2 regions of the Mesorhizobium sp. B2-4-17 genome follow, and region 1 is predicted to be linked to the other one. Evidence: riboswitches for the same ligand, from Rfam matches in the RefSeq annotation. Region 1 holds a riboswitch; the other holds the start of a gene.
What was found. A riboswitch is a leader RNA that binds a small molecule or an ion and turns the genes downstream of it on or off. The one in region 1 is predicted to bind glycine.
Positions count from the first base shown of each region.

Region 1 (3,403 bases):
GAGCAGCGGCTTTAGAGCTGGATGAATCTCCGGCGAGGCATGCTTGATCAGGGTCAGCAATGCGCGCTCGTTTTCGTAAAGGGGCCGATTCAGCCCGATATGCTCGACCAGCCATTTGGCTTCGCCGGCATCGATCGTTTCGGCGCGCCGGGCCAAGGCCTCCGCTGCCCTGTTCTTCGCCTCCCATTCGGCTTCGATGTCATCCGGGGACCGGTAGGCCTCGATGATGCCGGCAAGGCCACCGGAGACCATGCGGTTGAAGAAGCCGCCGATTTCCACATCCGCATGCTCAAGGAAAGTTTCCTGGCGCAAAGCCACGTCACGAGTCGGCGCTTCATAGCCGGCCGAGCACATGACGAAGTTGGCGATTGCCTTGACGAACAACTCGTTCCAGGAAGGATCGTTGTTGGCTTGGGCGGTCTGTTCATTGATCCTGAACAGCACCTCGGCCTCGCCGCGGGTAATGGCGATGTTGCCGTCACCGCCATGGGCATAGAGGATGCGGCGCAGCAGGTCGACTTCCGCCTTGGCGACCAGTCCGGGGACCAGCGCACCGCCCAGCATCAGCGGCCCCTTGCCGTCGACAACGGCGTGGGCGACCTGCTCCAGGGCATAAACGCAAAGCCGGTCCGGCGATGATTTCGCCTCTTCCAGCACATGGACCAGCAATTCGAGTTCGGTCCGGCTGTCGACCATGCCGTCTCGCGAGATCGTGCGGATCAGCCAGTCGGCGTTGTCCTGCGAGATGTAGCCCTCTGGCCTTTCCTGATGGACGATGTAATCGGTCACCGCCTCGACAAAGAATGGCGCCCACTCCGCGCATTTGTCCCGCGCCGTCTGGTCGAGCGCGAACAAGGCCTCGGCCTCGCCGCGCGTGACCACACCATCGGCGAACACGTCGCGGCGCAGCATCACGACATCCTGTGGAGTAATGCTAATCTTTGATGTCAGCCCCGCCACCGGCGCGCTCATGATTGATCCGCCCATTCGTCGCCCCATCCGCCTCACATCAGCCTGCTATATCAGGAGTGTCTTGAAAAACCGGCAAACGGTGTGGTTAGCGAAGGCTTGCCGCATCGGAACAAATACCCGAAGCGCATCGCCCAAACCCGTTCAGCGCTTCGCGCTTTAGATGTCGCTGGGAGGTGACAAGGTGTCGCCGACGGGCTATGGATGGCGCGTCGAGGACTCAGGCTTTGAGTCCTACCTGTTTGCGGGAGAGAGCAGCGAGAGCTGCCGCCGAAGGGGAAATCGCCCGAAATCTCTCAGGCAAAAGAACCGTGGACGGGAAAGACACTCTGGAAAGTCGGGGCTTGCCCCCGCGCCGAAGGTGTAAGCGCCGCTGACAGAGTTCCGGCTGCGCGAGTCTCTCAGGCTTCAGACAGAGGGGCACGGACTGGTCGCCATTCGCGGCCGATTGCGTGCGACTCTGGAGACGACATGACGGGCGACAACGATAAACACCTCCCCCTTGAGGATATCCACACGGCCGCAGGCGCGCGCTTCGGCGCCTTTGCAGGCTGGTCGATGCCGCTGACCTACCCGGCCGGCGTCATGAAGGAACATCTGCATACCCGCGAGCACGCGGGTCTCTTCGACATCTCGCACATGAAACTGTTCGAGGTCAGTGGGCCGCAAGCCGTTGCGCTGCTCGACCGCGCCTGCCCGCTGGATGCCGGCGCGCTCGAAATTTCGCAATCCAAACTGACGTTCTTCCTCAACGAAGCCGGCGGCATTCTCGACGACCTGATCGTTACCCGGCTCGGCGCCGATCGCTTCATGGTGGTCGCCAATGCCGGCAACGCCGTCGCTGACGAAAAGCACCTGCGCGAACTTGCAGCCGGTTTCGACGCCATGGTCGAGCCGCTCGACCGCGTCTTCCTGGCCATCCAGGGGCCCGAGGCCTGGGCAGCGCTGTCCCGTGCCGGGATCGAAACCGGCTCATTGCTGTTCATGCACGGTGTCGAACCCAGGAAGAACTGGTTCATGAGCCGGTCCGGCTATACCGGCGAGGATGGTTTCGAGATCGGCCTGCCGGAGCCCGACGCGCGCGACCTCGTCGCGAAGCTGTTGGAAGATGAGCGCGTGCTCTGGATCGGTCTTGCCGCGCGCGACAGCCTGCGGCTGGAAGCCGGACTTTGCCTGCATGGCCAGGACATCACACCGGAGACAGACCCCGCCGCGGCGGCGCTGATGTGGGCTATTCCGAAGGAGATCAGGGCTTCCGGCGCCTTTATCGGCGCCGATGCCTTGCGCGCCGCCGTGGAACGCGGCCCGGCGCAAAAGCGCGTCGGGCTGAAGCCGGAAGGACGCCAGCCGGTGCGCGCCGGCGCGGCGCTGTTTGACGCCGACGGCCATCCTGCCGGCCATGTGACGTCGGGCGGCTTCGGCCCCTCGGCCAGCCATCCGGTCGCCATGGGCTATGTCGTGGCGCCGCTGGCAAAGCCCGGAACACGGATTTTCGCCGACGTGCGCGGCACGAAAATCCCTGTCGACGTCAGTTCCCTGCCCTTCACGCCTCATCGCTACCGCAAAGGATAATCTCATGGCAAAGACCTATTTCACCGCCGATCACGAATGGCTCAGCGTCGAGGGTGGCATCGCCACCGTCGGCATCACCGACTACGCGCAGGAGCAGCTCGGTGACCTCGTTTTCGTCGAACTGCCCGAGACCGGCCGGAAGCTTGCCAAGGGCGATACCGCGGTCGTGGTCGAATCCGTCAAGGCCGCCTCCGACGTGTACGCGCCGGTCGACGGCGAAATCACCGAGGCCAACGGCACGCTGTCGTCCGACCCGTCGCTAGTCAATTCGGCGGCCACCGGCGCCGGCTGGCTGTGGAAGATGAGGCTCGCCGATGAAAGCCAACTTGCCGGCCTCATGGACGAGACCGCCTACAAAGCCCATATCGGCTGATAGCAGGACGATAAAAATGACCGCAGCACCTACCCCCTTTTTCGCCCGCCATATCGGCCCCGGCATCAATGACGTCAGAGCCATGCTGGCCGTCATCGGCGTTCCTTCCGTGGAAACGCTGATCAGCCAGGCCGTGCCAAGATCGATCCGCCTCGACCAGCCGCTGGCCCTGCCCGCGCCGGCCAGCGAAGCCGAAGCGCTGGCCGAATTGTCGGCGACCATGGCCAGGAACACGGTGCTGAAGAGCTTCATTGGCGCCGGCTACCATGGCGTCCACGTGCCGCCGGTCATCCAGCGCAATCTGCTCGAGAACCCGGCCTGGTACACGGCCTATACCCCTTACCAGGCGGAGATCAGCCAGGGCCGGCTGGAGATGCTGTTCAATTTCCAGACCTTGGTCACCGAGCTGACCGGCCTGCCGGTCGCGTCAGCCTCGCTGCTCGATGAGGCAACGGCGGTGGCCGAAGCCGTCGGTATTGCCTTGCGCCA
Region 1 covers NZ_VFUX01000042.1:42,218-45,620, reverse strand. The annotation lists gene FJ548_RS26520 (hypothetical protein) at 1-987, opposite strand, end outside; glycine riboswitch at 1,205-1,291, shown strand; gene gcvT (glycine cleavage system aminomethyltransferase GcvT) at 1,441-2,541, shown strand; gene gcvH (glycine cleavage system protein GcvH) at 2,546-2,914, shown strand; gene gcvP (aminomethyl-transferring glycine dehydrogenase) at 2,931-3,403, shown strand, end outside.

Region 2 (3,403 bases), on a different contig from region 1:
CATTTTGAAGGACTTGAACCTGGACAACATCACGTTGCTCACCAATAACCCCTTCAAAGTCGCCGCTCTCAGAGAATGCGGAATTCAAGTGAACGCTCGTCGAAGCTTGATCACAGCGGCACATGCGGCCAACATCAATTATCTTCGAACCAAGCAGAATAGGTTTGGTCACCAACTCGAGCTGGCATAGCTGCCTGGAAGCGAGGCCAGCTCGAAGACTCGATGGAGACCTAAGTCGGACCAATCAACCTGAGCCTTTAGGCCCGAAGCTTCGATCCCGGCAACTGCCGCAATTTCATCGTTGTCGGAGGTATCTCCGCTGACACCGACGGCTCCGAGCAACTTGCCCTCGTTGTCAAATATTAGGATGCCGCCGGGTACCGGGACGATGCGCCCGCCCGATACCGCATTCAAACCCTCGATGAAACGAGGGCGCTCGAGCGCCGTTTCGTGGAGCCAACGCGAACCCTTGCCAACCCCCAAGCCCCATAGGCCTTATCCGCGGAAATCTCATGCCTCAGCATCGAGGCGCCGTCTTGCCTTTGAAACGCTTTCAAGTGGCCGCCGACATCGAGCACGGCGATCGCGAGGGGTTTCATCTGCGCGGCCTTCGCCTTAGCCAGCGAGGCACAGATGATGGTATTTGCAACTTCCAAGCTTAGTTCAGACACTAAAGTCCTCCGACTCCATGTTGATTACGAGGTGCTGCCAAGACCTTCTCGTCCGGAATCATGAGGGTTCCGGATTCCCTTGAGGGCGTGCTTTTGACTTCCGCGAGAGAGTCTTTCGCTCAAGCCGCGAGGGCACCGATGGCAAATTCCGCAGAGACGCTTTCGGCAACCATTTGGGCAGTGACTGCTGAAAGCGTCCAGCCCAGATGACCATGGCCAGTGTTGTAGAACACCCCAGGCTGCCGCCCCTTCCCGATCCGTGGCATCATGTTGGGCATCATCGGCCTCAAGCCGGCCCACGGCACGACCCGGTGGGTATCTACTCCGGGAAACAGCGCACGCGTCCACTCCACCAAGGGAGCGACACGATCGTGGCGGATGTCACGGTTCATGCCATTGAACTCGGCGGTGCCGGCGACACGAAACCTGCTGGCGCCAAGTCGACTGGTGACGATCTTGGCGCGCTCATCCAGAAGGCTTACCCAAGGAGCAGCACTTTGGCTGTTTTCGTCATCGAGGCCGACGGTGATGGAGTAGCCTTTCACCGGATAAACATTCACACGATCACCGAGAATGCGCGCGAAGTGACGACTGGCCAGTCCGGCACAGACAACAATGCCATCAGCTTCGATCAGATCGTAGCGCGGACGGATGTCCGGCCTATTATCAACGTAACCTATGCGAAAGCTCCTATCGTGGGTGATGCTTTCGACGGTGGCATCAAAGATAAACCGCGCACCGCGCCGCTGGCAGGCGCTGGCCAGGCCGGATGTGAACTTATGGATGTCTCCTGTGGAATCGGACGGGGTGTAGAAACCGCCGTGGAAGTCCCCGTGCAAGGTCGGCTCGATCGACTTAACTTCCTGAGCCGTCACAGGCCGTCGGTCGAGGCCACCCTCGACGAGCATCGAGTTGACCTTCAAGGCATGCTTGAAACTTGGCTTGTCCCAACAGATGTGAAGGATACCGCGGCTGACGTGGTCGAAGTCGATATTCTCGCGCTTGGCAATCGCGAACAGGTGCTCCCGCGCCGCAATCGCCAAGCGCGTCGTCTCAACCGTGTTCTCGCGATAGTTCACGATGTTGGAGACGAACTCGGCCAACCACCCGTACTTGTGCCAAGTCGGTTTCGGGTTCATCAGCAGCGGCGCGTCACGCCGCGCCATCCACTTGATGCCCTTCAGCACTGTCGACCAGTGATTCCAGACCTCAGCGTTACTGGCGGAAAGTTGCCCGCCGTTGGCGAACGAGGTCTCCATCGCAGCATAGCGTTGCCGGTCGATGACGGTGACTTGATAGCCCCGCTCAAGGAGAGCGTAGGCGGTCGTGACACCGGTTATTCCGGCGCCGATGACGGCGATATGGGGCATTTCGCTCTCCGTATACAGAATGGGGGGCGGGCCGAAACCCTGGTCTTTCCCCAATCTGTCGCTGTACCTGAGAGCTTAACCGCGTTGGCTTTGCCAATTCGGCTTTCCCCTTCGGTGGGCACCCTGCGCGCCTCTCTCCAGATCGTTCAACGGCATGGTCACTTTTACCTGAGAGTTTCCTGGGGGTTGCTCCGTCGGTGCCGACCAAAGCGCTTGGTCGAACTCTCCCATGCCGCCACATGAACGCATGTCAGCAAGCTAATAGGTCGTTAGGTTCTCCGTCTGTCCATTTTGCCCAACATTGCCTAGTTGCTCGAGCGATAGTCAAATAGCCTGTAGGTTTCGAGCCGTTTTGTCTCGACAGTGGCCCCAAGGCCTGGTTCCGCCAAAACTTCGAGATAGCCGTCCTTGATGCGACCCTCAGGAGCATTGGCGAGGACCTGCACGTATCCATCCGACTGCGGAAGATACGGGTAGATCTCAAGCGGCATCGCATTCGCGCACGCAGCCCATACCTGGAGCGAAGCCGCCGTACAAAGCGTTGACGCGCAATTGTGAGGAGACACGCGGGCGTTGTAGGCCTCGGCCATGGCTGCGATCTGAACCAGTTCGAACACGCCGCCGCAATTGCCGACATCCGGCATCACCACGTCGATCGCGCCTGTCTCCAGCAGGTTGCGGAACCCGTTGCGCGTGTAGACCCGCTCGCCGGCAGCGATCGGAAAGCGGAAGCGCCCAGCAAGGTTCTTGAGACCACTCAGATTGAAGGCATCGAGCGGTTCCTCGACCCACATTACCTTCAGTTCCTCACAGAGATCGAGGATGCGCAGCAGCTGATCGTTGTTGAGCCCCCCGGACAGGTCGATCATCAATTCCGCTTGGTCGCCCACAACATCCTTCAGGTTGCGAATGCGATCGACAGCACGCGTAAACTCTTCTGGCGACAGCATCCGACGCTGCACATGCGTCAAGGTCCGGCCAGGCTGTTGGGTTGCCAAAGGATAGCTTTTCAAAATCCTGTAGCCGTCCTTCAACGGCCGCTCCGCCGCCTTCGCCCAAGTGACGGCATCGTTGCAGTGGTAGTTCCAGCCGTTTGCGTAGACCTGCGCCCTCGGCTCGAAAGAACCACCGAAGAACTCGTACACTGGCATGCCTGCAGCCTTGCCCTTGATATCCCATAGGGCTTGGTCGATCGCGCTGATTGCGGCAAACGAGATCGCGCCGCCCCCTTTGGTCCAGAACGAATTGTCGTAAAGATGGTGATAGACGTGCCGCGGGTAGCGCGGATCTGCGCCGATCACCCGGGGAGCGTAGTCTGACACCATGCCAACGGCTGCCCGAGCGCCCAAGCCATAAGCCACG
Region 2 covers NZ_VFUX01000019.1:110,050-113,452, reverse strand. The annotation lists gene FJ548_RS16775 (bifunctional 3,4-dihydroxy-2-butanone-4-phosphate synthase/GTP cyclohydrolase II) at 1-190, shown strand, start outside; partial or broken gene FJ548_RS16770 (heme-binding protein) at 262-671, opposite strand; gene FJ548_RS16765 (D-amino acid dehydrogenase) at 791-2,041, opposite strand; glycine riboswitch at 2,087-2,192, opposite strand; gene FJ548_RS16760 (mandelate racemase/muconate lactonizing enzyme family protein) at 2,347-3,403, opposite strand, start outside.
Region 2: linked by a shared signal. The riboswitch ahead of FJ548_RS16765 (D-amino acid dehydrogenase) and the one ahead of gcvT (glycine cleavage system aminomethyltransferase GcvT) in region 1 are both predicted to bind glycine.